DNA from 4 places in the Streptomyces sp. NPDC044106 genome. Region 4 is predicted to be linked to each of the others. Evidence: riboswitches for the same ligand, from Rfam matches in the RefSeq annotation. Region 4 holds a riboswitch; each other region holds the start of a gene.
What was found. Region 4 has a riboswitch for cyclic di-AMP ahead of AC07DI_RS17565 (C40 family peptidase). Riboswitches for the same ligand answer to the same signal wherever they lie in the genome.

Region 1 (7,664 bases), on a different contig from region 4:
GCGCGCGGGTGGCCGTCCGCAGGCTCCGGCCCGGTTTCCCGGAGGGCCGTCGCCCGACCCCGCGGGGTCGCACCACGAGCGGCGGATCCGGAGTTTCCAGCCCCGGCGCAGCCGGGTGACCGCCAGCCAGGAGGACGCCCTGCGCCGGCTCTGGCCCACGTGGGGACTGGACATCGACGGCCTGCGCACGCTGGATCTCGCCGAGCTCTTCGGCGACGGCGAGACCCCCTCCGGCAAGCCCGTCGTCCTGGAGATCGGCTTCGGCATGGGCGAGGCCACCGCGAAGATGGCCGCCGCCGACCCGGACACCGGCATCCTCGCCGTCGACGTGCACACCCCCGGCCAGGGCAACCTCCTCGCCCTCGCCGAGCGGAACGGCCTGAGCAACGTCCGGGTGGCCAACGGCGACGCGATCATCCTGCTCCGCGAGATGCTCGCGCCCGCGTCCCTCGACGGCCTTCGCGTCTACTTCCCCGACCCCTGGCCCAAGGCCCGCCACCACAAGCGCCGTCTGATCCAGCCGGAGTTCCTGACGCTGGCCGCGCCCTCCCTCAAGCCCGGCGCGCTGCTGCACTGCGCGACCGACTGGGAGCCGTACGCCGAGCAGATGCTGGAGGTGCTCACCGCGCACCCCGACTTCGAGAACACCCAGGCCGACGGCGGGTACGCGCCGCGCCCCGCCTTCCGCCCCCTCACCCGCTTCGAGGGCCAGGGCCTCGACAAGGGCCACGTCGTCCACGACCTGCTGTTCCGCCGAGTCGCCCCTGCCCAGGGCTGAGGCACCGTCGCGGCCTGTCCCGTCCCTCGTTAGGGTCAACGGCGTGGCCACCGTTTCCCCGTATCCGATACCCCCCGAGGCGCCCGCCCCGGGGGCGCTGCGCCGCGTCCGCTGGTGGCAGCGGCGCGCGATACGCGTGGCCGCGCTCGTCACGCTGCTCGCCCTCTCGGGCCTGGTGATCCTCGCCCTGGTCAGGGAGCAGACCGGCACCGAAGGCTTCCTGGTCGGGCTCGGTCTCGCGACCGTGCCCGTGCCGCTGCTCGTCGCCGCCTTCCGCTGGCTGGACCGGGTGCAGCCGGGGCCCTGGCGGAACCTCCTCTTCTCCTTCTCCTGGGGAGCCTGCGCCGCCGCCCTCATAGCGATCGTCGCGAACAGCTTCGCGATCCGCTGGATAGCCACCGCCACCGCCGACCCCACCAGCGCCGACACCCTCGGCGCGACCGTCATCGCCCCGATCGTCGAGGAGAGCGCGAAGGCGGCGGCCGTCCTGCTCGTCTTCCTCTTCCGCAGACGCGACTTCACGGGGATCGTCGACGGCGTCGTCATAGCCGGGGTGACCGCGACCGGCTTCGCGTTCACCGAGAACATCCTCTATCTGGGCAACGCCTTCGTCACCGACCAGCTCAGCCGCGAAAGCGGCCTCGCCTCGGTGACGGCCGCGACCTTCTTCGTACGCGTCGTCATGTCGCCGTTCGCGCATCCGCTGTTCACGGTCCTGACCGGCATCGGCTTCGGCCTCGCCGCGTTCGCCGCCGAGCACCGGCGCCTGCGCCGCGCGCTGCTCCCGCTCGCCGGGCTGCTGCTCGCGATGGGCATGCACGCGCTGTGGAACGGCTCGGCGGTCTTCGGGCAGTACGGCTTCTTCACCGTGTACGCGGCCTTCATGCTCCCGGCGTTCGGGCTGCTGACCTGGCTGGCGATCTGGACCCGGCAGCGCGAACTGCGCACGATCCGGGCGGAGCTGCCCGGGTACGCCGCGGCCGGCTGGCTGACCCCGCCCGAGCCGTACGCGCTCGGCTCGATGCGCGCCCGCTCGCTGGCCCGCGACTACGCCTCGTACACCTGGGGCAAGGCCGCGGCCCGCACGGTCGCCGAGTACGAGACGTATGCGACGTCGCTCGCGCTCCTGCGCCACCGGGGCCGGCGCGGCCGGGCCGGGGCCGACTTCGTCGTACGCGAGCGTGAGCTGCTCGACAAGCTCTGGGAGCGCCGCGAGCCGGCCCGCCCCGCCCTCGCGTACGCAGCCCGCGCGACACTGCCGGTGCCGGTGATGCTCCCCGTGCCGTACGCGGCGTACGGGCACCTTCCGCCCGGCCTGCCCCCGTACCAGCCGCAGCCGCAGCCCTACCCGGCCTACGGCTACGGCTACGGCTACCCGACGGCGTACGACAATCCGTACCGCCGCCCCTGAGGGCTACGCGGAAGCCGCCGTGAGGCGCGCGGCCTCCGCCTCCGTGAGCTGGAGGTCCGCCACCGCGAGCAGCGCGGGCAGCTGCTCGACCGTGCGGGCGGAGGCGATCGGCGCCGCGACGGTGGGCTGGGCCGCGAGCCAGGCGAGCGCCACGGTCGCGACCTCGGCGCCGCGCTCCGCGGCGATCTCGTCGAGCGCGGTCAGGACGCGGTCGCCGCGCTCGGTGCCCGCGTACTCCTGGACGCGCCCGCTGCGCGCGCTCTCCACCCGCGCACCCGGGCGGTACTTGCCGGTGAGGAAGCCGGACGCGAGTGCGTAGTAGGGCACGGCCGCGAGGCCGGAGCGGGATGCGACCTCCTGGAGCGGGCCCTCGTAGGTGTCGCGGGAGACGAGGTTGTAGTGCGGCTGGAGCGCGACGTAGCGCGCGAGGCCCTCGCGGTCGGAGAAGTCGAGGGACTCCTGAAGCCGTTCCGGGGTGATGTTGGAGGCCGCGATCGCCCGCACCTTGCCGTCCCGCACCAGCTCGTCGAGGGTGCCGATGATCTCCTCGACGGGGACCGACGGGTCGTCGTAGTGCGTGTAGTAGAGGTCGATGTAGTCGGTGCCGAGACGGCGCAGGGACGCGTCGATGCCGCCCTTGACCGTGGCCGGGGAGAGGCCCTTGAAGTCGGGGTGGGCGCCGACCTTCGTGGCGAGGACGACGTCGGAACGGTTGCCGCGCTCGGCCAGCCACTCGCCGATGAGGGTCTCGGACTCGCCGCCCTTGTTGCCGTCGACCCAGGCGGAGTAGACGTCGGCGGTGTCGATGAAGTTGCCGCCTGCCGCGGTGTAGGCGTCGAGGACGGCGAAGGACGCCGCCCGGTCGGCGGTCCAGCCGAAGACGTTGCCGCCCAGGGCGAGCGGGGAGACCTCGAGTTCGGAAGCGCCGAGTGTACGGAGAGAAGTCATATGTCGCTCAACGTCCCCGACGGTATGCGAATTCCGTCAGGGACGAGGGTCGATCAGGGGTTCAGGCCCTTGCCCTGCAGCCAGGTCAGCGGGTCGATGCCCGTGCCGTCCGGGGTGTGGACCTCCATGTGCAGGTGGGGCCCGGTGACGTTGCCGGTCGCGCCGACGCGGCCGATGACCTCGCCCGTGGTGACCTTCTGGCCCGCGCTGACATTGAGCGAGGACTGGTGGCAGTACCAGACCTCCGTGCCGTCCTCGAGTTCGAGCACGGTGCGGTAGCCGTACGCGCCCGCCCAGCCGGCCTCCTTGACGGTGCCGGTGTGCACGGCCTTGAGCGGGGTACCCGTGGGAGCGGCGAAGTCCAGTCCGGTGTGGTGGCCCGAGGACCACATGGCACCGGCGTCACCGAAGTGTGAGGTGAGGGTGTACGACGAGGTGGGGATGGCGTAGCTCTTGGCGAGCTTGGCCAGGCGTTCGGCCTCGGCCTTCGCCTTGCGGGCCTCCTCCGCCTTCTTCTTCTTGGCGGCGGCCTCGGCGTCGGCCTTCTTCTCGGCGGCCCGCTGCTGGCCGGCGGCCTGCCGGGCGGCCTGCCGGGCGGTCGCGTCCTCGGCCGCGGTCCGTACGGCGGTGTCGGCCTGGTGCTGCTGGTTCTCGGCCTGCCGCATGATGCGGGCGCGCAGTGCCTCGCCCGCGTCGGTGGTGCCCTGCTCGGCGTCGGCGGTGCTGACACCGGCCGCGGTGAGCGGAGCCGCCGCGGCGGCGTTCGCCGTGGTGTCCGGGGAGCCGTCGGCCAGCAACGAGCCGACGCCGGGCAGCGACTCGGCGTCCGGCAGCGAGTCGGCGACGGTGTCCATGCCCGGCAAGTCGGGCATGGATATGGAGACCGGCGGCCTGCCGTCCTGCGCGGTGGCGATGCCGCCCGCGCCGACGGCGGCGATGACGCCCACGCCGAGGACGGTGGAGCTCCGGGCGAGCCCGCCACCGCTCTTCTTGTGCACACGGTGCCTGCCGCGGACGGGACGGACGGACTCCTCGGTGGGGTTCCACTCTTCGAAAGAGCCCTCGTCGTACGAGCCGAAGTCGTCGTCATTCGGTACGTACACGGCTTGGGGGGCAGGCCGGTTGGACGCCACTGGGGCGCGCTCCTTTCCTTCCTTCTCGCCTACCGGGTTAGCTGACGGGTTCGGAGCAGGAAGGTCTCCTACGAGCGTCTGGCGCGGGTGCACGGATGCACGAGGCGCAGAGGCCCGATTCACCCCAAGTTAGTGGTTCCCCGGCTCCCTTGCGGGATTAGGCGCGTGCGCGCGGAGCCGCCTCTAGTGACGGCTGGGACGACCGCGCTGCGTTATCGAACGTTAATAGACAGCGGGTCACTATTCCAAGCTGTTCCGATTGATCGTTAACGCTGTTCACCTGTACGTATGGGGACAGGAGTGGTCAGAACAGGGCGAGTTGACGACACTTCCTCACACCGGGCCGTGCACCGGAACTTCACACTCCCTTGACAACACGTCAGTTGTGATGCGGAGTGGCTCACTTCAATCACCGGCGGTGACGCCCGGATCTGTGACGTCCGGATCCCCCGCGACGGGCCGGCGCACCGCGAGCAGCGCCATGTCGTCGGTCATCCGGCCCCCGGTGTGCCGCCGCACCTCCTCCGCGAGCGCGGCGAGCAGGGCCCGCGGTCCCCCACGTCCGGGGAAGATCCGCCCGCCGAGCCGGGCCGCCGGATCGTAGAACTCCCCCGTCACGTCGCGCGCCTCCGACAGGCCGTCCGTGTAGAAGAGCAGCATCGCGCCGGGCGGGAACTCCGATTCGTCCGCCCGGTCCGGCCAGACCCCCAGATCGCCCATGCCGAGCGGCAGCGCGGGCTCGCTCGCCGACATGACGCACAGCCGGCCGTCCCCGCGCAGCAGCAGCGGCGCCGGGTGCCCCCGGTTGATCAGCCGTACGCGGCCGTCGGCGTGCCGGATCTCGGCGAGGACGGCGGTGGTGAACCCCTCGAACGCGTCGAGCCCGTCGCGCCGGGTGCCCTCGCGCGCGAGCGCCCGCTCCAGGCGCTGGGCCACCGCCTCCAGGGTGGTCTCCTGCTCGGCGGCCTCCCGGAAGGCGCCGATGACGACGGCGACCGCCGCGACCGCGCCCATGCCCTTGCCCCGTACGTCACCGACGATGAGCCGCACGCCATGCGGGGTGTCCTGCACCGCGTACAGATCGCCCCCGATGAACGCGTCGGCCTGCGCGGCCTCGTACCGCGCCGCGATGTCGAGCCCGCCGATGCGCGGGTCGGGCTCCGGCAGCACGGCGCGCTGGGTGGTCTCGGCGATGGAGCGGGCGTTGGCGAGCCGGTCGTTGCCGCGGCGGACGACGCGGTTGATGACGATGGCGAGGATTGCGACGGTCACCACGGTGATCACTTCGGTGACGGCCTCGACGCGGCTGTCGGCCCGGGCCCCGAAGTGCAGGAAGAGGACGGCGACGGTGGACGCGGCGCCGGTCAGGACGGTGCTGAGCAGCGAGTAGAAGGGGGCGGCGATCAGCGGGGCGGCCGTGTAGAGAGGGGCCGCGGTGAAGTCCGGCGGGGTCGCCGCGTCGTAGACGACGCCGACCAGCAGGAGCAGGAGCGGCAGGGCGCGGACGAACGCCCATTCGTGCGCGGAGGCACCCCTGTCGCCGGTTCCCGCTCGCTGCCCCACCGCTTGTCTCCCGCCGACTCCGCGCCCATCAACGCGCTCCACTCAGGGTTCCCCCGTCGGGGAGCGGGTGCGAGCCGGTGCGGTCCGACCGGGTTACGGAGGAGGGTCCCCAAGGCGCGCCCGGGGGAAGGGCCGGGAAAACACCTAGGACCCGGGAAAACACCTAGGGCCCGGAACCATTGCTGGTTCCGGGCCCTAGGTCTTGAGTAGCGGGGACAGGATTTGAACCTGCGACCTCTGGGTTATGAGCCCAGCGAGCTACCGAGCTGCTCCACCCCGCGCCGTTGAATGCAACTCTACGCCATCTGGAGGGGTGCGTCGAACCACTTCAGGCGTTGCCCGCGTGGGTGAGCGTCTCCCAGGCCACGAAGAGACCGTCCGTCCCCTCCGGCCGCCGGGCCACCGTGTACTTCTCGGTGTACGGCATTTCCAGATGCAGCCGCCCCCGCAGGTGGTTCAGGCCGACCTCCGTGTCGGGTCCCATGTCGCGCCGCACCCTGCCGCCGCACAGCCAGGCGGGCGCCCGCGCGCCCAGCTGGTACTTGGCGTGGAACTCGAAGGCGGCCCGCAACCGGTCCCTGACCTCCCCGTACAGATCGACGCCCTGGTGCCGGGCGGTCTCCGCCATGTGCGAGGCGGCGGCGAGCGAGTAGCTCGCGTGCTTGAAGTTGCGGCAGGTCTCCTGGGAGATCCCGTCGGTGAACGTGCCCTGCCCGAACCAGTACCTCTTCAGCTCGCCCGCCGTGTCGATGCCGCTGCCCTCCGGCGAGACGGGCAGCTTCCCGTCCGACTCCAGGTAGAAGTAGGCGGGCACGCGCGTCCTGAAGTGGTGCACGGCCTTCTCGAACGTGGCGTGGTCGTCGAGGAAGACGGCCATCGACATGGTCGCGTCGGCCATCACCAGGTCCCAGTTGCCGTTGAAGTCGGCGGAACCGTTCCTGACCTGGGGCAGGTAGGCGTTGCGCAGCATCCGCTCGAAACGCAGCAGCGCCCCGTCGCTCCAGCCGTCGTACGTGTAGCGCACGATCTCGGCGGCACGGGCCCATGACGAGGCGGCCCAGGCGGTCTGCAGCCCGGCGTTGGCCTCGGTGTGCCCGGTGATCCGCTTCGACCAGGCGTCCATGATCTGCACGGCCTTCTCGGCGTGCGCGCGCTCACCGGTGACGCTCCAGAGCAGCGCCTGGGTGTACGCGGCCAGGGCGTCCTCGCGCTCCTCGACGCAGCCCTGACCGGGGCGGGTGTCGGGCGGACAGACCACGACGTCGTACGGCTTCGCCGTGTAGTCCGCCGCGGCGAACCTGCTGCTCCGCATCTGCTCGAACGCCGCGAGCCAGGGCTGCTCACGCGCTCCGACGTGGGCGCGGACCCGGTCGAGCTGCTCCTTGCCGACCAGGACGCCGGGGTGGTTGAAGGCGAGGTCGAGGGGGCGGGCCGCGGCCGTACGGGTGTCCGGGCCGCCGGAGCCGCCACCGCAGGCCGCGGCGAGGGCGAGGAGGAGAGGGGCCAGGAGGAGGGCCAGGGCGCGCCGCCCTGTGCCGCGTACGGCTGCCGCCATGCTGCACCTCCGGTTCGGGGCCGGCTCGGGCCCCACCGCTGCGGGCCTCATTGCCCTGGCGTTCAGCCTGGCCCGGTGCTCGGGTCGGCGCACCGCCGGGCTGCTCCGTTCGGGCGGCTCGGCGCCGGAGGCGTGTGCCCTGTCCGGGTACGCCGTGTCCGGGTACGCCGTGTCCGGGTACGCCATGTCCGGGTGTGCCGTCCGCGCCCGGGTCCCGTCCTCCGTACGCCCGTCAGATGACCGGCGGCCGGCCGAGGCGGGTCAACCGCCAGGCCG
Region 2 (7,664 bases), on a different contig from region 4:
GGTACTTGAGCAGTGTCGCCGTCACCACGGTCACGGCGAGGCCGACCACGATGAGCACCGCCGCACGGGGACTGCGAAGCAGCAGGCAGCCCGCCACGGCGGCCACGACCAGCATCGCGGCTCCGGCGGGCTCTCCCAGGAAGTCCACGGCCAGAGCGACGTGCCGCCACGGGGGCCCCACACTGTCCGCCGTCGGCCGGACGACCCACCTGTCCACCCTGCCGGGCTCGCTGTGCCCGGCGTACAGGACCCCGAGGACGACGACCACGAGCGCGGCGAGGCCCGCGATCAGTCCGAGCCACGCACGCGGCGCGCGGGGCAGCACCGCGAGCCGCCCGTCATGTCCCATCATCCCCCCAAGGGCATCTTCACCACCCTGCCCAAGGACGACGAGATCAGTCATGTCCCGTCAAGTCGCGGCTGGTTCCACCGCTCCGAGGGTGTCGATGAGGTGGGGCGGGTAGCCGGCCGCGCGCAGCGGAGCGCGGACGTCCCGGTCGAGGTCGGGCAGGTATCCGAAGAGGACGTCGGCGGGCCCGGTGATCTCGACGTCCTGGCAGACCGCGGGGAGCAGCAGCGTCTCGGCCCGGCCGAGCTCTTCGTCCCAGGCGCCCGACCGCACGCGGACCGGCGCGCCGACGTTGGAGAGGATCTGCGCGGTGGCGAAGGAGTGACGCAGCGGTTCGGCCGTCCCGCCGGCCAGCCGCCCCGATCCGCGGTAGCTCTCCTCGCCGTGGTCGGGCCGCGGGGTCATCCCGGAGGTGGCACCCGGCGGGGTCTGCTGCTGACGAGGCTGAGACATGACGGCTCCCGGCGTTACGTTCGGTCGACGGCGCCCGGAACCCGGCACGCACCACACATGCTCACCTGCCGGCCGGGAGCCCGCCGGCCGAGGAGCGGCAGCCGGGCAGTTCGTGAGGAAGGTCGCCGTGCTCGCGGAAGGCCCGTCACCCGAACCGCAGGACGCGCGGCGCGAACGCGCCCTCGGGACCGTCGGCGCGGCCGACCGACCACACCGTCGCCGATCCCGGCACCGGGGCGAGGCGCAGCGTCCGGGAGTCGCCCTCCCCGGCCACCGCCGGTTCGGCGTACTCGGTGAACGACTGCCCGTTCCAGGCCAGGAAGTCCGGCCCCGGGACGAGCGGCGGATAGCTGCCGGGCGGGCCCAGCTTCTGCGAGCGGGTCACCGATACCCAGGCCAGTTCGCCGGACGTACCGGGCGTCAGCGAGCTGACCGAGCCGAAGTCGGTGGGCACGGTCACCCGGTTCCACGCCTGCCCGTCCCAGCGGACGAGCAGGGGTGGGATCGGTTTGCCCACAGGACCGCCGACGAATCCGGCCGTGCCGCCCGCCCACACCTCCGTCTTCGAGACCGCAAGCACGCTGCCCACGGCCGAGCGCGGGAACCCGTCGACGATCGTCTGCTGCCACGCCTGCCCGTCCCAATGCGACACGGCCGCCCCCGATCCGGTGGCGCCCGCGGCCCAGGCGTCGTCGGCGGCCAGGACGTGCAGCCCGTTCACGTATCCCGGCGGCACCGGCAGATCCCGCCAGCCGCGCCCGTCCCTGCGCAGCAGCGCCTGCGCGCCGTTCCGCGAGCCGGTCAGCCAGGTCTCGCCGCCACCGGCGACGACCTCGCCCAGCACGACACCGCGCGGCGGCGGGCTCTCGGACCAGGCCTTGCCGTCGTGGCGGAGCAGGTGGGAGCCGCCCGTCGAGTCCCGGCCGACCGCCCAGACCGCGGCCGGTGAGGTCGCGGCGACGGACAGCAGCTCGCCCTGCCAGCGGACCCCCGGCAGACTCTCGCGCTGCCACGCGGTCCCGTCCCAGCGCAGCATCAGCGGGAAACCCGGCGCCGCACGGCCGACGGCGTCGGCCCCGACCGCCCACGCCCGGTCGGGGCCGAACGCCACGGCCTCGTTCAGCCCGGCCTGTGGGCGTACCTGCGCCGGGACCGGGACGTGCTGCCAGGACCGGGTCTCTGCCGCGGCCGTCGTCATGACGGTCACCAGGGCCAGGGCGACGGCGAGGGCCGCGACGAGCAGTCGACGCACCATGGTCAGCCTCCCAGCCGCTCGCTCATCAGATTCGGTTTCGAGCCGTAGATCTCGACGGTGCCGAAGGACAGCAGGGAGCGGCCGGTGCTCGTCAGCGCACGCGGTTGGACGTCGATGGCGTTCGTGCGTTCCGGGCCGTAGGAGAAGGCGGTACGAGCGCCGTCCACCCGCGCGTACTTCGACCGGAACGCGCGGTCGCTGCGCACCGGCAGCCACAGCGCGCCGTCGGGGCCGCGCACCGTGGCCTCGGTGTAGGTGTCACCCAGCGCCGGGTAAGTGGTGCGCCAGGCCCGCCCGTTCCAGGCCGTCAGGTAGGTGCGGGTCACGCCGTCGGTGTACTGGCTGCCGCCGATCGTGGCACGTCCTGACGGTTCGAGGAGGATCGTGTGCACGTTGCTGTTCGACGGCAGCGGCACCTTCGCGTCCCGCCACGCCGTGCCGTCCCACCGCAGAACGGCGGTCCCGGTGTCGGTGTCCGCCCAGGCCCAGGCGTCGGTCGCGGTACGCGCGGTGACGCCCATGAGGAACAGCACACCGTCCGGGGTGGGCCGGGTGGTCCAGCGGGCGCCGTCGTAGTGCAACACCTTCAGGCCGGTGTCGTCCTCACCGACGACCCAGGCCGCTCCCGGTACCGCGGTGAAGTCCTGGTACGTCCAGAGGGTCCGCGGCAGCGGAACTGTGCTCCAGCCGGTGGCCGACCGGCGCAGGATCTCCCCCTCCCCCGCGCGGTTGTGAAAGATCCACACTTCCTCGCCGACGAACTGCACCTTGCCGAGCCAGCCGGATTCGCCGACGCCGGGGAAGCTGGTGTCCCGGCTCCACTTCGCGCCGTCCCACCCGTACAGCATCGGCCGCATCCCGTCGGCGGCCTGCTCGTACCCGGTCGCCCACGCCTCGCCGGAACCGCGGGCGGCCAGATCGAGCACGGTCACCGGCGCGACCGCCGCCGGAACCGGCACCGCCGACCAGCCCGGCGTCACGGCCGAGGCCGGCGACACCGCGGTGACACACGCGATGACGAGGCAGACGATGACCACGCGGAGACCGTGCACAGGACCTCCCAAGGCCGCGAAGGGCGCTCAGCCTAGGGCGTCCGCCCAGCGGTGAACAGAGCTGAACGGGATTGTTCGGTGGCTCGGACCAGGCCTGACGAACAATCCGTGAGCCGGTGAGATCGTTCACGGATGCCTGACCGGTATCCGCCATCGAGCACCAGAAGGAGAACTGTGCTGACTCGCACGAAGCTCACCACCGCGCTGGCGGCAAGCGTCCTCACGGCCGGGATCATCGGCGGCGCCTCCGCGACCGCCGCACCGTCCGAGCGTCCGGCCACCCCGTCGGTGGGGCACGCGTCGGTCGCCTCCTGCCTCGGCGGGGACTGGTCGTACGACGGGTACAAGTACGCGCCCCAGGGCGACGGCTACTACGTGACCACCAACCGGTGCGACGACATCCAGGTCAAGCCGGACCGGGACACGAAGATGAAGCTCTGCTACCTGAAGAACCGGAACCCCGACAACAAGGTCTGCAAGGGCTGGGTCACGGCGAAGGCAGCCAAGTGGACCGTCCTCGGCAAGGACTTCAACGACGGCGTCTACTTCTACCTCGACTTCCCCAACTCCCCCTACCTCAAGACGGGGTGGGTCGCCGCCTGACGGCTTGACGTCTGCCCCCGCCTTTTCGGCGGGGGCAGCGCCATGTGCGGACCGGGCGGGGGGCATCGCCTCACCGTCCGGCGGACAGCAGTAGGACTATGTCCAGGTTTGAACCGTAATTTCATCTTTCCACCCTTTGGCACCCCATGTAGGCAACTGCCTGCTTTCGCGATGCGCCCGAGCGAAACGGCTCACATTCTGACGGCCCGTCGATTCCATTCCGGGCCGTATCCCATTCGGTGAATTGAGTCACACCGTCCGCCGTACCCCGCTCCGGGAATCTCCGCGCGCATTCCCGCGCCACTCCAGGAGAGTTGGGCTTTTGGATCAAAGGCGGCGAGGAGTTTCCGATCTTCAGCGACAGCCCTCACGCATTGCCGATGCAAATTCGTATCTTGTTCCGTCCTGTCTTTCTCGTCTAACGTCACCGCCAATCCGGATGGAACGCCGAATCCTGCCGCTGTCCGGAATCCCTTCCACCACTCACTTACGCCCGGCAGGAGCGGGGGACCCAGGTAAGCCGCCGACCCGGATTCCGGGACGGCTCGGGGTGAAGGCGCATTCACCGTGCGTCCGGACATCTCCCGTCCGAACCCGACAGCTCACCTCGCAGGCGACGGAGAGGAATGCGTCATGCCCGCAAAGGGAAAGCACCGCCGCCCCAAGTCGAGCCCGCTCACCCGGGGCATCGCCGCCGCGGGCACGGGCGGCGCCGTGCTCGTCCTGCCGGTGCTCGGCGCCACCACCGCCGCCGCGGCACCGGCCGACGGGGCCGCCAAGCCCACCGCGGCCCCGAAGACCTACGTCGTCCTCGCCGGCGACTCCCTCTCCAAGATCGCCAAGGAGCACTCCCTGAGCGGCGGCTGGAAGGCCCTCTACCAGCAGAACCGCGGCATTCTCGGCGACAACCCGGGGCTGATACACCCCGGCCTCAAGCTCACCCTCGGCAAGGACGACGCGGCCGGGACCGCCTCCAGGACGTCCGCCGAGCGGGCGGACCGCTCCGGCAACACCGACGCGCTCGCCGCCGATGCCCCCACCGCCCCGGCCGTGAGGTCCTACCCGAACGACCTCGACGGCTGGATCAGGGAATCGCTCGACATCATGGCCCAGCACGGCATCCCGGGCACCTATGAGGGCATTCACCGCAACGTCATGCGCGAGTCCTCCGGAAATCCGCTGGCCATCAACAACTGGGACGTCAACGCCATTGCGGGAACCCCCTCCAAGGGGCTCCTGCAAGTTATCGCCCCCACCTTCACCGCCTACCACGTGCCCGGCACTTCGCTGGACAGCTTCGACCCGGTCGCCAACATCACGGCCGCCTGCAACTACGCGGCCGACCGCTACGGTTCGATCGACAACGTGAACGGCCCCTACTAAAAGCGGGCCGGCGTCGCCGAATGGAAAGAACTCCAGAACTCGCCGATGCAAAGGGCGACTTCAAAAGGTGACAAGCCTTTCGTGCGTCGGTAGCACCTGGGTGCTACCGGCGTACGCGCCGGTCGGTGCGTGAATCGGGCGAGAGAGCCGACACTCGGCGGACGATTCCGCGGCGGCAGCCGGTGAGGATGACGGGCATGGACCCTGAACTCGCCACAGCCATCCCGCCGTTCACCGCCACCCACCCGCCGCTCGCCGACGCGCGCGCCGTCTCCGCCCGGTGAGGGAGGCAAGTCCGGCGCCGGGGCAGAGCCCGGCAGCGCTGCTGCGCCCGTACGCCCGGAGTTTCGCCGCCGTCGTCATCCTGCAGGTCGTCGGTGCCGTCGCGGGTCTCGCGCCGCTGCTCGCGGTCCTCGAGGTGGGGCGTGCCCTGCTGTCGCCGGGGCCGGTCGACCGCGGGCACGTCTGGTCGGCCGTGGCCGTGGGTGCGGCCGGGCTGTTCGTCCGGTTGCTGTGCACAGGCGCGTCGTCCGGGATCGGGCACGTCCTCGACGGCCGGGTGCAGCTCTCGTTCCGTCGGCAACTGGCCTCCCGGCTGGGGCGGGCGCCGATCGGCTGGTTCTCCCGGCGCCGCACCGGTGAGCTGGCCAAGGTGGTGGGGGAAGACGTCAGCGCCGTACACCCGTTCATCGCCCACGCCCCCGGTCAGCTCGTCTCGGCGTTCGTGGTCCCGTTGGTGTCGCTGGTCTACCTGTTCACCGTCGACTGGCGGCTCACCCTCATCACGCTCGTCCCCGTGCTGCTGGCGGTGGCGCTGGTTCCGCTGATGATGACACCGGCCCGGCTGCGCGAGCAGGAGGCGTTCGACGCGGCCATGGGACGGATCTCCAGCTCCGTCGTCGAGTTCGTGCAGGGCATCGCGGTGGTCAAGGCGTTCGGCGGATCCGGGCGTGCGCACCGCGAGTTCCGTGCCGCCGTGGACGACTTCACGGACACCTTCCACCGGTGGGTGCGCGGCCTCTCCAGGATCGCCGCGGGGATGCAGCTCGTCCTCTCACCGCCGTTCGTCCTGCTCGTCGTCCTCGTCGGCGGCGCCGCTCTGCTCACCGACGGCGCTCTCGCCCCGGCCGACCTGCTCCCCTTCCTGCTCCTTGGACTCGGCCTGACCGCGCCGGTGGAGGCACTCGGCCACGGTTTCGACGACCTGCAGGCCGCGAGGCGCGCGGTCGGCCGCATCCGCGACGTCCTCACCGTACGGCCGCTGCCGGAGCCCGAGCATCCCCTCGCCCCCCCAGGGCCACCGGGTGGAACTGCGAGACGTCCGGTTCGGCTACGAGGCCGGTCGCGAGGTGCTGCGCGGCATCGACCTCGTGCTGGAACCCGGCACGCTCACGGCGATCACCGGGCCCTCCGGCAGTGGCAAGTCGACGCTGGTCCAGCTGCTGCCGCGATTCTTCGACCCCACCCACGGCTCGATCCTCCTCGGCGGTGTGGACCTGCGCGAGCTGAGCGGCCGTGACCTCTACCGCACCATCTCCTTCGTCTTCCAGGACGTACGCCTGCTGCGCGCCTCCGTGGCGGAGAACATCGCGCTGGCGGTCCCGCACGCCGGCCCCGACGCCGTGACGCGGGCCGCCCGGCTGGCCGACATCCACGACCGGATCCTCGAACTCCCGCGCGGCTACGAGACGGTGATCGGCGAGGACGCCGGACTGTCGGGCGGCGAGGCGCAACGGATCGCCCTCGCCCGCGCGCTGCTCGCCGACACGCCCGTTCTCGTGCTCGACGAGGCGACCGCCTTCGCCGACCCGAAGACCGAGCAAGCGGTGCGCCGGGCCCTGGCGACGTCGGCGGGCCAGCGGACGGTCGTGGTCATCGCCCATCGCCCGGAGACCGTCGCGGACGCCGACATGGTGGTGATGCTGGACGACGGAAGGGTCGTCGAGCGCGGTCGGCCCAGTGAACTCCTGGCGAAGGGAGGGGAATTCGCCACGTTCTGGCGGCCTCCCCAGCCGCCGTCGGCGACCGCCGAGACGCCCCGGGACCAGCACGACGCACCCCTACCGCAAGGAGACGAGCCCCGATGATTCCGCTGCTGCTGCGTGTGCTGGGGCGCGAGTACGCCCGGCCGTTGCGTCGCGCCCTGGTGCTGATGACGACGGCCGCCGTGGCCGAGGGCCTCTCCTACGCCCTGCTGGTCCCCGTACTGCGCGCCCTGTTCGGGAGCACCCCCGAGGACGCCTGGCCCTGGCTGACCGCGTTCGGGGCCGCGACGGCGGCGTACGCCGTGCTGCGGTACCTCGGCGACCTCTCGGGGTTCCGCGTCGGGACCGCGCTGCTGCGCGGCATGTACGACCGTCTCGGGGACCACCTGGCCCGGCTGCCCATCGGCTGGTACGGCGCGGGCCGTGTCGGGGAGGTGTCCGTCCTGGCCGGTCGCGGCGTCCTGGACGCCATGGCCGTGATCGCCCATCTGCTGGTGCCGTTGATCTCCGCGGCCGTGACCCCCGCGACGATCGTCGTCGTGATGCTCACCGTCAGCTGGCAGCTGGGCCTTGCCGCGCTGGCG
Region 3 (7,664 bases), on a different contig from region 4:
GGCCTGGGCGGAGTTGTCGCTGGAGCGGATGAGGCGGATGACCTCGTCGATGTCCAGGAGGGCGACCAGGAGGCCCTCGACCAGGTGCAGGCGGTCGCGCTTCTTGCCGCGGCGGAACTCGCTGCGGCGGCGCACCACGTTGAACCGGTGGTCGAGGTAGACCTCAAGGAGCTCCTTGAGGCCGAGGGTGAGGGGCTGGCCGTCGACCAGCGCCACGTTGTTGATGCCGAAGGACTCCTCCATGGGCGTCAGCTTGTAGAGCTGCTCAAGGACGGCCTCCGGGACGAAGCCGTTCTTGACCTCGATGACCAGGCGCAGTCCGTGCGCGCGGTCGGTGAGGTCCTTGACGTCGGCGATGCCCTGGAGCTTCTTCGAGCCGACCAGGTCCTTGATCTTGGAGATGACCTTTTCGGGCCCTACGGAGAACGGCAGTTCGGTGACGACCAGGCCCTTGCGGCGCGCCGTCACGTTCTCCACGGAGACCGTGGCGCGGATCTTGAAGGAGCCGCGGCCCGATTCGTACGCGTCCTTGATGCCGGTCAGGCCGACGATCCGGCCGCCCGTGGGCAGGTCGGGGCCCGGCACGTACTTCATCAGGGTCTCGAGGTCGGCCCCGGGGTGCTTGATCAGGTGGCGGGCGGCGGCGATGACCTCGCCGAGGTTGTGCGGCGGCATGTTCGTCGCCATGCCGACCGCGATGCCGGACGCGCCGTTGACCAGGAGGTTCGGGTAGGCCGCAGGGAGAGCGGTCGGCTCCCTCTCCTGCCCGTCGTAGTTCGGCTCGAAGTCGACGGTGTTCTCGTCGATCGACTCCGTCATCAGGGAGGTGGCGTCGGCCATCCGGCACTCGGTGTACCGCATGGCGGCCGGCGGGTCGTCGTTGCCGAGCGAGCCGAAGTTGCCGTGGCCGTCCACCAGGGGGAGGCGCATCGAGAAGGGCTGGGCCATGCGCACCAGGGCGTCGTAGATCGACGCGTCGCCGTGCGGGTGCAACTTACCCATGACCTCGCCGACGACGCGGGCGCACTTCACATAGCCGCGGTCGGGGCGCAGGCCCATCTCGTTCATCTGGTAGACGATCCTGCGGTGCACCGGCTTCATGCCGTCGCGGGCGTCCGGCAGGGCGCGGGAATAGATGACCGAATACGCGTACTCGAGGAAGGAGCCCTGCATCTCGTCGACGACGTCGATGTCGAGGATCTTCTCCTCGTACGAGTCGTCGGGCGGCGGGGTCTTCGTGCTGCGGCGGGCCATCGCTGCTGCGGCTCCTTCACCAACATGTGCGGGTTCTGACGCCGACCATTGTGGACTGTCCCACTGACATCGCAGACCACGACCCGTGCACCGGGGGCGTCACACGTGACTACGCCGAGGGCGGAGCGGGAACTTCGTCAGGTGCTGACACGCTTGCATACAGTGGCAGGACTGGCAGCAATTGTTCTGATCCAGCGATGATCCAGCGATCGAAGGGACGTACATGCCCATGGGTCACACGGCCACAGCCGAGGCCGGCTCCGGCGGCCTGACAGCGACCGAGCACCGGCTGGCCAACGGCCTGCGCGTGGTGCTCTCCGAGGACCACCTGACCCCGGTCGCCGCGGTCTGCCTCTGGTACGACGTCGGCTCCCGCCACGAGGTCAAGGGGCTTACCGGCCTCGCCCACCTCTTCGAGCACCTGATGTTCCAGGGCTCGAAGCAGGTGCACGGCAACGGCCACTTCGAGCTGGTCCAGGGCGCGGGCGGGTCGCTCAACGGCACGACGAGCTTCGAGCGCACCAACTACTTCGAGACCATGCCCGCCCACCAGCTGGAGCTGGCCCTGTGGCTCGAGGCCGACCGGATGGGCTCGCTGCTCTCGGCGCTCGACGAGGAGTCGATGGACAACCAGCGCGACGTCGTCAAGAACGAGCGCCGCCAGCGCTACGACAACGTCCCGTACGGCACGGCCTTCGAGAAGCTGACCGCCCTCTCGTACCCGGAGGGCCACCCCTACCACCACACGCCGATCGGCTCCATGGCCGACCTCGACGCGGCGACCCTGGAGGACGCGCGCGCGTTCTTCCGCACGTACTACGCGCCGAACAACGCCGTCCTCTCGGTCGTCGGCGACATCGATCCGGAGCGGACGCTCGCCTGGATCGAGAAGTACTTCGGCTCGATCCCGGGCCACGACGGCAAGCAGCCGCCGCGCGACGGCGCCCTGCCCGAGCGCATCGGCAAGGAGCTGCGTGAGGTCGTCGAGGAGGATGTGCCGGCCCGCGCCCTGATGGCCGCCTACCGCCTCCCCGAGGACGGCACGCGCGCGTGCGACGCGGCCGACATCGCCCTCACCGTCCTCGGCAGCGGCGAGTCCTCCCGGCTGTACAACCGCCTCGTGCGCCGTGACCGCACCGCCGTCGCCGCCGGGTTCGGTCTGCTGCGCCTCGCGGGGGCGCCCTCGCTCGGCTGGCTGGACGTGAAGACCTCCGGCGACGTGGAGGTCCCCGTCATCGAGGCCGCCGTCGACGAGGAGCTGGCCCGCCTCGCCGCGGAAGGCCCCACTCCGGAGGAGATGGAGCGCGCCCAGGCGCAGTTGGAGCGCGAGTGGCTGGACCGGCTCGGTACGGTCGCGGGCCGTGCCGACGAACTCTGCCGGTACGCCGTCCTGTTCGGCGACCCGCAGCTCGCCCTGACCGCCGTGCAGCGCGTCCTCGACGTCACCGCGGAAGAGGTCCAGGAGGTCGCCGCGGCGCGCCTGCGACCGGACAACCGCGCGGTGCTCGTCTACGAACCCGTGACCGTCGCCGACGACGGCGAAGAAGGCGAAGAGGGCGAAAAGGGCATGGAGTACGCCGAGGAAGAGGAGGCGGCGAAGTGACCGAGGCCGCGACGACGATGCAGTTCCACCCACAGCCCCAGGCGGGCGCGGCCAAGCCCTGGGCCTTCCCGGCACCCCGGCGCGGCACGCTGCCCAACGGCCTCACCGTGCTGCGGTGCCACCGCCCCGGCCAGCAGGTCGTCGCCGTCGAGATCCACCTCGAAGCGCCGCTCGACGCCGAGCCCGAAGGCCTCGACGGCGTCGCCACGATCATGGCGAGGGCCTTCAACGAGGGCACTGACAAGCACTCCGCCGAGGAGTTCGCCGCCGAGCTCGACCGCTGCGGCGCCACGCTCGACGCGCACGCCGACCACCCGGGCGTGCGGGTCTCCCTCGAGGTCCCGGTCTCCAGGCTCCCCAAGGCGCTCGGCCTGCTCGCCGACGCCCTGCGGGCCCCCGCCTTCGCGGACGGCGAGATCGAACGGCTCGTACGCAACCGCCTGGACGAGATCCCGCACGAGGCCGCCAATCCGGCGCGCCGCGCCGCCAAGGAGCTCTCCAAGCAGCTGTTCCCGCCGACCTCGCGCATGTCCCGTCCGCGCCAGGGCAGCGAGGAGACGGTCGCGGCCATCGACTCGGCGGCGGTGCGCGCCTTCTACGAGAAGCACGTCAGGCCCGCCACGGCCACCCTCGTCGTGGTCGGCGACCTGACCGGAATCGACCTGGACGCCGTCCTCAAGGACACCGTCGGCGCCTGGACCGGCTCCGCGGGCGAGCCGCGCCCTGTACCGCAGGTGACCGCCGACGACCACGGCCGCGTCGTCATCGTGGACCGCCCCGGAGCGGTCCAGACGCAGCTGCTGATCGGCCGCGTCGGCGCCGACCGGCACGACCGCGTCTGGCCGGCCCAGGTCCTCGGCACGTACTGCCTCGGCGGCACCCTCACCTCCCGCCTCGACCGGGTGCTGCGCGAGGAGAAGGGATACACCTACGGGGTGCGGGCGTTCAGCCAGGTGCTGCGTTCGGCGCCGGACGGGACGGGCGCCGCGATGCTCGCCATCAGCGGCTCCGTGGACACCCCGAACACCGGGCCGGCGCTCGGGGACCTCTGGAAGGTGCTGCGCACCCTCGCCGCCGAGGGCCTTACCGACGCCGAGCGCGACGTGGCCGTGCAGAATCTGGTGGGCGTCGCCCCGCTCAAGTACGAGATGGCCGCCTCGGTCGCGGCCACGCTCGCCGACCAGGTCGAGCAGAACCTGCCGGACGACTTCCAGGCGCAGCTGTACCGGCGGCTGGCCGACACCGGCACCGTGGAGGCCACCGCGGCCGTCGTGAACGCCTTCCCCGAGGACCGCCTGGTGACGATCCTCGTCGGGGACGCCGCGACGATCGAGGAGCCCGTCAGGGCCCTCGGGATCGGCGACGTGAGCGTGGTCACGGGCTGAGTGTGGTTCCGGGCCGAGCGAGGTCCCGGGCCGAGTGAGGCCCGCGTGGACTGAGTGACAGTCAGGACATTTCGGGACCCCGGCGACCGCTTCGGCCGCCGGGGTCCTCATATGTCCGGATTCATATGGTGGTTGCCTGTCTGCCGTGTGGCGTGCGCTACAAAAGTCGCGTTCTGTTTGTGGATTGAAAGAGGCCCCGTTTAGCGTCGGTCCGGCTGTTCGTCGCGCACCACGCCGCATCCGCGGCACCGGACAGTCATCGCCGAGTCCCCGTACGGCGCGAGCCAGGGGAGCCGGGGACCCACATGTCCCCTGGGGTGAATCGGGCACCTTGCCGCGAGGTGAGGGACCCGTAGGAGACCTTCCTGCTCCGAACCCGTCAGCTAACCCGGTAGGCGAGAGGGAAGGAAAGGATCACCCGCCACATGGCGTTCACCCGTGCCACCGGGAAGCACCGTCGTCCGAGCCGCCTCACGCGGACCACCGCGAACGTCGCCGGTGTCGCGGCGCTCACCACCACCGGTGTCATCGGAGGCCTCGCCGCCCCCGCGCTGGCCGCCGCCGACGAAGCGGCCGTCGAGCACACCGGCCTCACCCAGGCGATATCCGTCGGCGACTCGCTCGCCGAGAGCATCGACGCGCAGGCCGCCGCGCAGCGCCAGGCCGCCGACGACGCCGCTGCCGCCCAGAAGGCCGAAGAGGCCGCCAAGAAGAAGGCCGCGGAGGAGAAGCGCAAGGCCGAGGCCGAGGCGAAGGCGAAGGCCGAGAAGGAGCGCAAGGCCAAGGAGCGCGCCGCCCGCGAGGCCGAGCGCAAGCGCCTGAACACCTACGTCGCCCCGGTCGCGGGCTCGTACGTCTCCACGGGTTACCAGACCGGCGGCGCCATGTGGTCCTCCGGCAGCCACACCGGCATCGACTTCCATGCCGCGTCCGGCACCGCCGTCCACGCGGTCGGCTCCGGCACCGTGGTCGAGGCGGGCTGGGGCGGCGCCTACGGCAACAACGTGGTCATCAAGATGAACGACGGTACGTACACCCAGTACGGCCACATGTCGTCCCTCGGTGTCACCGTCGGCCAGACGGTCACCCCGGGCCAGCAGATCGGCCTCTCCGGCTCCACCGGCAACTCCAGCGGCCCGCACCTCCACTTCGAGGCCCGCACCGGCCCGGAGTACGGCTCGGACATCGACCCGATCGCCTACCTCCGCTCGCACGGCGTCAACGTCTGAGCGACGGACTGCACGGCTCCCGCAGCACTCCACGAAAGCCCCGGCTCCTCCCGAGCCGGGGCTTTCGTCCTTGCGCCCCTCCGCATCCCCGGACCCCCGGAACTCTCCTCGCAGGGCCCTTGGCCAAAAGATATCCACGAATTCCGGACCGCCGTCGGAAATTCCGACGCTCTGCAATAGAGTCACTGAACGAGCGTCGGTCGACCGCGTTTCGCGGGGATGAAGGCGGAGGTCCGGTCATGCGTGTTCCCGCGCATTCGGTATGCACGGCCATTCGGAACGACATTGTCGCCGGTGTCCACGAAAGAGGCGGCCGGCTCACCGAGGACCTCCTCGCGCGCCGCTACGGCGTCTCGCGCGTCCCGGTCCGCGAGGCCCTGCGCACCCTGGAGGCCGAGGGGTTCGTCGTCACCCGCAGACATGCGGGTGCCTGTGTCGCGGAGCCCACGGAGCAGGAGGCGGCGGACCTCCTCGAGGTCCGGACGCTGCTCGAACCGCTCGCCGCGGCACGCGCCGCGCAGCGCCGCACGGACGCCCACCTCAAGGTCCTGCGCGGTCTCGTCAGGATGGGCCGCGAGCGCGCCGGGAGTGGCCAGGGGGAGGATCTGCGGTCCCTGGGCGGCTGGTTCCACGAGACGCTCGCCCAGGCGTCCGGCAGCCCCGGCCTCAGCGCGCTGCTGACCCAGCTCCGGCAGAAGACCGCCTGGATGTACGTCGTCGACCGTCCGGCGGCGCCGGCCGAGTCCTGGTCCGAGCATGCCGAGGTCCTGGACGCGGTCGCCCGCGGGGACGCCGAGCGCGCCAGGGCGCTCACCGCCGCGCACGCCGCGCGGGTGGCGGCCACCCACCGCCTGCGTCACGGGGGACGGCCAGGACCCGAGCGCGTGAGGAATTCGCAACATGCCGTAAATACGGTGAGCCTCCGGAATTAACGGAGACGCCGTATACAAAGAGCGAGCCAATCCATCACGCGTAAACGCCGACGGGGTCGCCCGGAATTCCGGGCGACCCCATCGGCGCATTTTCCAGGAATGTGTCCTAGACCGTCTCCGGAAGCTCCTCGAGCCCCTCCGAGACCAGCTTCGCCAGCCGGTCGAGGGCGGCGTCCGCGCCTTCGGCGTCGGAGGCGAGCACGATCTCCTCGCCACCCTGGGCACCCAGGCCGAGCACCGCGAGCATCGAGGCGGCGTTGACCGGGTTGCCGTCGGCCTTGGCGATCGTCACGGGGACGCCGGAGGCCGTGGCCGCACGGACGAAGATGGAGGCGGGTCGGGCGTGAAGGCCCTCGGCCCAGCCGACGTTGACGCGGCGCTCAGCCATGTGTTGCTGCCCTTCCAGGTGTCTCACACTTGTCTAGACCAGTGTCTCATGCCGTCGCGGGTGCTCTGTCGGACGTAAGTCCTGCTCCCGGCCGCCTTTGACCCGTCCTAGCCTGCCCCGGCCCCGACGGCGGCGCGACCCGTACCCTGGGCCCCATGCAGACCGCGTCGGATCAGCAGGATCGGCACGACTACCCCTCCCACTGGGAAGCCGATGTGGTGCTGCGCGACGGGGGGACCGCCCGGATCAGGCCCATCACGGCCGAGGACGCGGACCGTCTGATCAGCTTCTACGAGCAGGTGTCCGACGAGTCGAAGTACTACCGCTTCTTCGCGCCCTACCCCCGCCTCTCCGCCAAGGACGTGCACCGCTTCACCCACCACGACCAGGTGGACCGGGTCGGGCTCGCGGCCACGGTGGGCGGCGAGTTCATCGCCACCGTGCGCTACGACCGCATCGACGAGCGCGGCATGGCCGCCAGCGCGCCCGCCGACGAGGCCGAGGTCGCCTTCCTCGTACAGGACGCCCACCAGGGCCGGGGCGTCGCCTCCACGCTCCTCGAACACATCGCGGCTGTCGCCAGGGAGCGCGGCATCCGCCGGTTCGCGGCCGAGGTGCTGCCCGCCAACACCAAGATGATCAAGGTGTTCACGGACGCGGGCTACCAGCAGAAGCGCAGCTTCGAGGACGGCGTCGTCCGCCTGGAATTCGGCCTGGAGCCGACGGACCGCTCGCTCGCCGTGCAGCGCGCCCGCGAACAGCGCGCCGAGGGACGCTCCGTGCAGCGCCTCCTGACGCCTGGCTCGGTCGCGGTGATCGGCGTGGGCCGGGCCCCCGGCGGCGTGGGCCGCAGCGTCCTGCACAACCTCAAGG
Region 4 (7,664 bases):
CACTCCGGCATCGACTTCCCGGTGTCGTACGGCACGGAGGTCCTGGCCGCGACCGACGGCACCGTCTCCACGAAGTGGAACAGCGCCTACGGCAACATGGCGATCGTGACCGCCAAGGACGGCACGGAGACGTGGTACTGCCACCTCTCCACGCACAAGATCTCCAGCGGCCCCGTGAAGGCGGGCGAGCCCATCGCCTTCTCCGGGAACTCCGGCAACTCCACAGGACCGCACCTGCACTTCGAGGTGCGGCCCGGCGGCGGCTCGGCGATCGACCCGCTGCCGTGGCTGCGCAGCCACGGCCTCGACCCGACGTAAGAGCCTGCCCGACAGACCCGCGAGAGCCTGCCCGGCAGACCTCAGAGCCTGTCTCCGAACCGCCCTGCTACAGCTTCTCCACCGGCGCGTACCGCAGCAGCAGACGCTTCGGCTTGGGCTCTCCGAAGTCCACCGTCGCCTCGGCGTTCGCCCCCGTGCCCTTCACTCCGACCACCGTGCCGAGGCCGAACTGGTCGTGCGTGACACGGTCGCCGACGGCCAGCGCGACGACCGGCTTCTCCGAGGCACGGCGCGTGGCGAAGCCCTGTGCGCCCCCGGAACGCGAGCGCGAGGACGACAGCGTCGAGGCGATGCCCCCGGCCGGGCCCGAACCACCGGAGCCGGACGACGCCAGTGCGCCGACGGAACCCGTCCGCTTCCAGTCCAGATGGGCGTCCGGGATCTCTTCGAGGAAGCGCGACGGCGGGTTGTACGACGGCTGGCCCCAGGCGCTGCGCATGGACGACCGGGTCAGGTAGAGCCGTTCCCGCGCGCGCGTGATGCCCACGTAGGCGAGGCGGCGCTCCTCCTCCAACTCCTTGACCTGGCCGAGGGCGCGCATGTGCGGGAACACGCCGTCCTCCATGCCGGTCAGGAACACGACGGGAAATTCGAGGCCCTTGGCGGTGTGCAGGGTCATCAGCGTGATGACTCCGGAGCCGTCGTCCTCCTCGTCGGGGATCTGGTCGGAGTCGGCGACCAGGGCGACACGCTCCAGGAAGTCGGAGAGCGTACCGGCCGGGGCCGCGGCTCCCTCGTCACCCTCCGCCCGGCTGTTCTCCTGCTCGAACTCCAGGGCCACGGCGGCGAGTTCCTGGAGGTTCTCGATGCGTGTCTCGTCCTGCGGGTCGGTGGAGGCCTGCAGTTCGGCGAGGTACCCGGTGCGTTCGAGGACGGCTTCCAGGACGACGGCCGGGCCCGCGCCGGACTCGACGACGGTCCGCAGCTCCTCCATGAGCGTGTTGAACCGCTTGACGGCGTTGGCCGAGCGGGCCGCCATTCCGTACGCCTCGTCGACGCGGCGCAGGGCCTGCGGGAAGGAGATCTTCTCGCGCTGCGAGAGCGCGTCAATCATCGCTTCCGCACGGTCGCCGATGCCCCTCTTCGGTACATTCAGGATGCGGCGCAGCGGGACCGCGTCCTCGGGGTTGGCGAGAACGCGCAGGTAGGCAAGGACATCGCGGACCTCCTTGCGCTCGTAGAAGCGGACTCCGCCGACGACCTTGTAGGGCAGGCCGACGCGGATGAAGATCTCTTCGAAGACACGGGACTGCGCGTTCGTCCGGTAGAAGATCGCCACGTCGCCGGCCTTGGCGTCGCCCGCGTCGGTGAGGCGGTCGATCTCGTCGGCGACGAACTGTGCCTCGTCGTGCTCGGTGTCGGCGACGTATCCGGTGATGCGCGCGCCCGCGCCCTGGTTGGTCCACAGGTTCTTCGGGCGGCGGCTTTCGTTGCGCTCGATGACCGCGTTCGCGGCCGTCAGGATCGTCTGCGTGGAGCGGTAGTTCTGCTCGAGGAGGATCGTCGTCGCGTCGGTGTAATCCTCCTCGAACTGGAGGATGTTGCGGATGGTGGCGCCGCGGAAGGCGTAGATGGACTGGTCCGCGTCGCCCACCACGCACAGCTCGGCGGGGTCGTCGCCCTCGCCTCCGGAGGGGCCGACCAGCTCGCGCACGAGTGCGTACTGCGCGTGGTTGGTGTCCTGGTACTCGTCGACCATGACGTGCCGGAAGCGGCGCCTGTAGTGCTCGGCGACGTCCGGGAAGGCGCGCAGCAGGTGGACCGTCGTCATGATCAGGTCGTCGAAGTCCAGCGCGTTCGCCTCGCGGAGGCGTGACTGGTACATCGCGTAGGCCTGGGCGAGGGTCTTCTCGAAGCCGTCGGCCGCCCGGCCCGCGAAGTCCTCCTCGTCGATCAACTCGTTCTTGAGGTTCGAGATCTTGGCGCTGAAGGACTTCGGCGGGAACTTCTTCGGGTCGAGGTCGAGGTCGCGGCAGACCAGGGCCATCAGCCGCTTGGAGTCCGCGGCGTCATAGATCGAGAAGGAGGACGTGAAGCCCAGCTTCTTGTACTCGCGGCGCAGGATGCGGACGCAGGCGCTGTGGAAGGTCGACACCCACATCGCGTTCGCCCGCGGGCCCACGAGCTGCTCGACGCGTTCCTTCATCTCGCCCGCGGCCTTGTTCGTGAAGGTGATCGCGAGGATCTGGCCGGGGTGCACACCGCGCTCGGCGAGCAGGTACGCGATGCGGTGGGTCAGTACGCGGGTCTTGCCGGAACCGGCACCGGCGACGATGAGCAGCGGGGATCCTGCGTGCACGACGGCCGCGCGCTGGTTCTCGTTCAGCCCGTCGAGGAGCGTCGCCGGGTCGATGACCGGGCGCGGGGCGCCGTCGCGGTAGTGCGCGTCCCGGGTCATGGGCGCGTCGAACTTCCCGTCGAACAGATCGTCCGGAATGGGCTCCGGGGCGCTGTCCTCGGGGGGCGGCGGGGGCGCTTCGTCCGCGGCCCGGGAAGGCTGCAGGTCCGCCAGGAAGCTGTCGTCAAAGAGGCTGCTCATCGCCTACCGAGTCTAGGCGGCCCCACTGACAACCCGCTGCGGGTTCCGGTCACCTCACACCTCGCCTACCCCCCGCCTCCGGACGGTCACGCTCCGCATGCGCTTCGCATCTGTGCAGCATGACCGCGTCAAGGCCGTGAAAAGTCACGAAAATGTATCGGGCATATCGAACATCAACCTTCACAGCGGCCACACGAGTTGGCTAGCGTGCTGCCCGGGCCGCTCGTCCCCCACCGGCGAACCCGCCGGGAACGGGTGGCCTCCGCCGAGTCCGACCCGTTCGGAGCCGGGGACCCACCGAAAACTTGGGGTGAATCGGTCCCGTACGCAGTACGGGACCGTAGGGCAACCTTCCGTACCATCCGCCCGAACCCGACAGCTAACCCGGTAGGCGGTCTACGGAAGGAGTCGCCTCCCTTGGCGTCGCACCGCAAGCCGCGGACCCGCTCGACCGGCCTACGCACGGCCCCCGCCCTCGGCATCACGACGGCGGCCCTCACCTCCGTCGCCCTCCTGTCGCAGAGCGCTCAGGCAGCGCCCTCCCCGCCGGCGAAGCCCACCCTCGAAGAGGTCCAGAAGAAGGTCGACGAGCTCTACCAGCAGGCCGGTGTGGCCACCCAGAAGTACAACTCGGCCAAGGAACACACCGACAAGCAGCGCAAGCGGGTCGACCGGCTGCTCGACGACGTGGCCAGGCGCACCGACAGGCTGAACGACGCCCGCAAGGAGCTCGGCTCGTTCGCCGCCGCGCAGTACCGCACCGGCGCCGTCTCCGGGACGGCCACGATGATGCTCGCCGACGACCCGCAGGGCTACTTCGACCAGAACCACCTGGCGGACCGGCTGACCACACGCCAGAAGAAGGCGGTCGACGACTACCAGACGCAGCAGGCGTCGGCGACCAGGCAGCGCGCGAAGGCCGCGAAGAGCCTCGAGACCCTGAGCGATGCGCGGGACGACCTGAAGACGAGCAAGCAGACCGTCCAGAAGAAGCTGGGCGACGCGCGCGAACTCCTGTCGAAGCTGACGGCGGAGGAGAAGGCGCGGCTCGCGGAGATCGAGCGGAAGAAGAAGCAGGAGGCCAAGCGCAAGGCCGAGAAGCTGGCGCGCCAGCAGGCGGCCGAGGCGGAGCGCAAGCGCAAGGCGGAGGCCGCCCAGGGGGAGAAGGAACGCGAGGAGGGCCAGGGCTCCGGTTCCGGTTCGGACGCGGGCAGCGGCTCCGGCTCGGGTTCCGGTGCGGGCTCAGGCAGTACCGACGGCGGCTACGCCACCAAGGCCGCCAAAGTGATCGCCTTCGCGCAGGCCCAGATCGGCAAGCCGTACGTCTGGGGCGCCACCGGCCCGGACTCCTACGACTGCTCCGGACTCACCCAGGACGCGTGGAAGGCCGCCGGAATCTCCCTGCCGCGCACCACCTGGGACCAGGTGAAGGTCGGCACGACTGTGAAGACCGCCGACGCCAAACCCGGTGACCTGGTCTTCTTCTACGACGACATCAGCCACGTGGGGATCTACATCGGCAACGGCAAGATGATCCACGCCCCCAAGCCGGGCGCGAACGTCCGCGTCGAGTCGATCTACTACATGCCGATCCACAGCGTGGTGCGCCCCGCGTAACGGCGCCGGGCCGCCCCACGGCATCCCGCCCGACGGCACCCCTCGCAACGGAAAGCACCCGCTACGCGCGCGTGGCCCGCATCCCCGGAGGGTGCGGGCCACGCGCGCGTAGCGGCGGAAACGCGTAAACGCATAGAGGCGGAAACCCTACGTCCACAGCACCGCGATGAAGATGTTCGCGATGGTCAGCAGGCCGACCGCGCCGAACACGCTCTTGTCGACCTTCTCCTCGTCCCGCTTCACATAGACCAGCGCGAGGATCACGATCAGCAGGCCCAGCTTGATGCCGATCTTGACGTTGTTGACCGGGTTGTCGTCCGCCTGGTTGAGGCCCACCAGGACCACACCGGTCAGGAGCATGACGAGCGCACCGTGCAGCATCGCGAAGTTGAAACGGGCGACACCCTGGCCCATCTGCTTCATCTGGGTCAGGAAACCACCCAGGAGCGAGGCGATGCCGATGATGTGCAGGCCGACGAAGAGATGGATGAGTAGGTCCATGAGGCCGGAGCCTAGCCGGGGCGTCCGGCGCTCCCGATAACCGCCCCTGTACCACTACTCCGCGACAGGCACACCGCAATCGAGCCATCGGTCACAGCCACACCCGAAGCGACAACTACCCCGCGAGCGACCCGGTCACGGGCGGTCACTGGGCCGCCCGCTTCCGCCACTTGCGCGCAATCCGTCACCAACCCGTGACGGTCAGGTTTAGCGTCCTTCCTCAGGTGACCGGCTCCCCAACGCCGTCCGGTCCGGGACGGCCGTCGGTCACCACCGCCGAGAAACCCGGCGGCGGCCTGCTCCCCCTGTGCGGGTCGCCGCCGGACACGTAAGGAGCCCCTCTTCGTGGCAGCGCACCGCAAGCCCAGACAGCGCTCGCTCAGCGGCAGCACAGTCCGTACCGCCGCCACCCTCGCCCTCGCGGGAGCCGCCTCGGCCACCGCCTTCGACGGCACGGGGCACGCGGACCCGCAGCTCAGCCCCACCGAGGTGAAGTCCAAGGTCGACGCGCTCTACCGCGAGGCGGAGACGGCGACCGAGAAGTACAACGGCGCGAAGGAGAAGGCCGAAAAGGCCGAAAAATCGCTCGGCGAGCTGCGCGACGAGGCGGCCCGCACGACAGAGAAGCTCAACACCGCCCGCAACAGCCTCGGTTCGTACGCCGCCGCGCAGTACCGCGCAGGTGGCATCGACCCCTCCGTCCAACTCGTGCTCTCCTCCGACCCGGCCCAGTTCCTGGACCGCGCGTCACTCGCCGACCGGGCCGGCAGTCGGCAGGCCGTGGCCCTTCGCGACGTACGCGAACAGCTCCAGGAGCTGCGCCAGCTGCGCGGCGAGGCCGACGACCGCCTGGCCGGCCTCCGCGCCCGCCAGGCGGAGCTGAGGAAGCACAAGAAGACGATCACCGGCAGGCTCGGCGAGGCCAAGCGGCTGCTTTCCCGGCTCACCGCCGACCAGCGCGCCGAACTCACGGACCCCGAGAACGACCCCGCAACCGCCCCCGCCACCGGCCGCGCCACCCGCTCGAGCACCCGCCACGCCCTTCTGGGCGCCTCTCCGGGCCCCTCCAAGGCACCCAACGCCCGTGCCGCCTCCGCGGTCTCCTACGCGTACAAGGCGATCGGCAGCCCGTACGTCTGGGGCGCCACGGGCCCGAACGCCTTCGACTGCTCCGGCCTCACCCAGGCCGCGTACCGCTCCGCGGGCGTCGCACTCCCGCGCACCACCTACGCCCAGATCGCCTCGGGCAAGCGCGTCTCCCGCTCCGAACTGCGCCCCGGCGACCTGGTGTTCTTCTACTCCGGCATCAGCCACGTCGGCCTCTACGTCGGCAACGGCCAGATGATCCACGCCCCCAACCCGAGCGCTCCGGTACGACTCGCGCCGATCGACCAGATGCCGTTCGCGGGAGCCACGCGCGTGGCATGAGCCTCCCACCGCCACCGCCACCGCCACCGCCGCCACCGCCACCGCCACCGCCACCGGCGACGGGTCCACGCAACCGGCCCCCGGCGATCAGGAAACACCGCCGCCAGTAATGTCACGCACATGCCTAGCCGTACGCTGCCTCCGCCCCCGCCACCCGTGTACCTACGCACCTGGCCGGACCGGCAGACGCTGCTCACCGACCGCGGCATGGCCCTCATGGAACTGCGGAGGCGGCACCTCGGGGTGGGACGTCTGCTGCTGTGGTGGCTGTGCGGTCTCGGCTGCGCCATCGGCTGGGCGCTGCTGATCCTGCCGTTCCGGATGCTCGCGGGCGACGACACCTCGGGCTTCCTCCTGGGCCCGGTACTCTCGGTCCTCGGCCTGGCGGTGCTGGCCCCCGCGGTGACCGGCGCCGTCCTCTCCATCCGCCACGACCGGCGCATCCGCCACCTCACCGACGCCTGGTTCACCCTGGACAGCCACCCGCTGTCCGACGCCCGGCTGCGCTCCCCCGGCCTCAGCCTCCTCTGGCTCCTGTCCTCCCTCGCGGTGTGCACGCTCGGCCTCTGGTCGTCCTTCACGGCCGCCGCGTACGCCGAACCGGGCCGCGACACCTACGCCGACGTCGTCCTCGGCATGGGCGCCGGCCTCGTCCTGTGGCTGACGGGCCTGCTCGGCGCAGCGAAGGCCGTCGGCCACTACCGGTGGGCGCTGCGAAACCTGGGCCCGGCGGCGCCCAGGTCCACCGCCACACACCGCTAAGACCCTCACCGGCCGACTGGCCGCGCCGCGACGGGGCCGGTCAGACCAGTCGTCGCGCCGTCGCCCATCGCGTCAGCTCATGACGGTTGGACAGCTGCAACTTCCTCAGCACCGCCGACACATGCGACTCCACCGTCTTCACGGAGATGAAGAGCTGCTTGGCGATCTCCTTGTAGGCATACCCGCGCGCGATGAGCCGCAGAACCTCCCGCTCGCGCTGGGTGAGGCGGTCCAGGTCCTCGTCGACCGGGGGCGCGTCGGTGGAGGCGAAGGCGTCCAGGACGAATCCGGCGAGACGCGGCGAGAACACCGCGTCGCCGTCCTGCACCCGGAAGATCGAGTCGACCAGGTCGGTGCCGGTGATGGTCTTGGTGACATAGCCGCGGGCGCCGCCCCGGATGACGCCGATGACGTCCTCGGCGGCGTCGGAGACCGAGAGCGCGAGGAAGCGCACCGGGTTCTCCGCTGCGGACATCAA

Region 1: linked by a shared signal. The riboswitch ahead of AC07DI_RS26545 (M23 family metallopeptidase) and the one ahead of AC07DI_RS17565 (C40 family peptidase) in region 4 are both predicted to bind cyclic di-AMP.
Region 2: linked by a shared signal. The riboswitch ahead of AC07DI_RS14710 (transglycosylase SLT domain-containing protein) and the one ahead of AC07DI_RS17565 (C40 family peptidase) in region 4 are both predicted to bind cyclic di-AMP.
Region 3: linked by a shared signal. The riboswitch ahead of AC07DI_RS10335 (M23 family metallopeptidase) and the one ahead of AC07DI_RS17565 (C40 family peptidase) in region 4 are both predicted to bind cyclic di-AMP.

What each region holds. Positions count from the first base shown of each region.
Region 1 is NZ_JBWKFZ010000014.1:263,937-271,600, reverse strand. It holds gene trmB (tRNA (guanosine(46)-N7)-methyltransferase TrmB) at 1-778, shown strand, start outside; gene AC07DI_RS26555 (PrsW family intramembrane metalloprotease) at 822-2,189, shown strand; gene AC07DI_RS26550 (aldo/keto reductase) at 2,193-3,137, opposite strand; gene AC07DI_RS26545 (M23 family metallopeptidase) at 3,191-4,270, opposite strand; cyclic di-AMP (ydaO/yuaA leader) riboswitch at 4,282-4,444, opposite strand; gene AC07DI_RS26540 (PP2C family protein-serine/threonine phosphatase) at 4,676-5,833, opposite strand; tRNA gene AC07DI_RS26535 (tRNA-Met) at 6,041-6,114, opposite strand; gene AC07DI_RS26530 (alginate lyase family protein) at 6,162-7,388, opposite strand; gene AC07DI_RS26525 (glycosyltransferase family 2 protein) at 7,621-7,664, opposite strand, start outside.
Region 2 is NZ_JBWKFZ010000007.1:251,870-259,533, forward strand. It holds gene AC07DI_RS14685 (phosphatase PAP2 family protein) at 1-349, opposite strand, end outside; gene AC07DI_RS14690 (hypothetical protein) at 410-802, opposite strand; gene AC07DI_RS14695 (hypothetical protein) at 948-2,057, opposite strand; gene AC07DI_RS14700 (hypothetical protein) at 2,060-3,109, opposite strand; gene AC07DI_RS14705 (hypothetical protein) at 3,284-3,712, shown strand; cyclic di-AMP (ydaO/yuaA leader) riboswitch at 4,187-4,343, shown strand; gene AC07DI_RS14710 (transglycosylase SLT domain-containing protein) at 4,346-5,095, shown strand; partial or broken gene AC07DI_RS14715 (ABC transporter transmembrane domain-containing protein) at 5,577-6,209, shown strand; gene AC07DI_RS14720 (ABC transporter ATP-binding protein) at 6,466-7,182, shown strand; gene AC07DI_RS14725 (ABC transporter ATP-binding protein) at 7,179-7,664, shown strand, end outside.
Region 3 is NZ_JBWKFZ010000005.1:149,342-157,005, forward strand. It holds gene AC07DI_RS10320 (DNA gyrase/topoisomerase IV subunit A) at 1-1,254, opposite strand, end outside; gene AC07DI_RS10325 (M16 family metallopeptidase) at 1,478-2,857, shown strand; gene AC07DI_RS10330 (M16 family metallopeptidase) at 2,854-4,242, shown strand; cyclic di-AMP (ydaO/yuaA leader) riboswitch at 4,493-4,655, shown strand; gene AC07DI_RS10335 (M23 family metallopeptidase) at 4,668-5,471, shown strand; gene AC07DI_RS10340 (GntR family transcriptional regulator) at 5,711-6,403, shown strand; gene AC07DI_RS10345 (HPr family phosphocarrier protein) at 6,510-6,791, opposite strand; gene AC07DI_RS10350 (bifunctional acetate--CoA ligase family protein/GNAT family N-acetyltransferase) at 6,947-7,664, shown strand, end outside.
Region 4 is NZ_JBWKFZ010000009.1:68,437-76,100, forward strand. It holds gene AC07DI_RS17555 (M23 family metallopeptidase) at 1-318, shown strand, start outside; gene pcrA (DNA helicase PcrA) at 386-2,878, opposite strand; cyclic di-AMP (ydaO/yuaA leader) riboswitch at 3,132-3,287, shown strand; gene AC07DI_RS17565 (C40 family peptidase) at 3,296-4,495, shown strand; gene AC07DI_RS17570 (hypothetical protein) at 4,643-4,996, opposite strand; gene AC07DI_RS17575 (C40 family peptidase) at 5,342-6,424, shown strand; gene AC07DI_RS17580 (hypothetical protein) at 6,545-7,186, shown strand; gene AC07DI_RS17585 (LuxR C-terminal-related transcriptional regulator) at 7,227-7,664, opposite strand, start outside.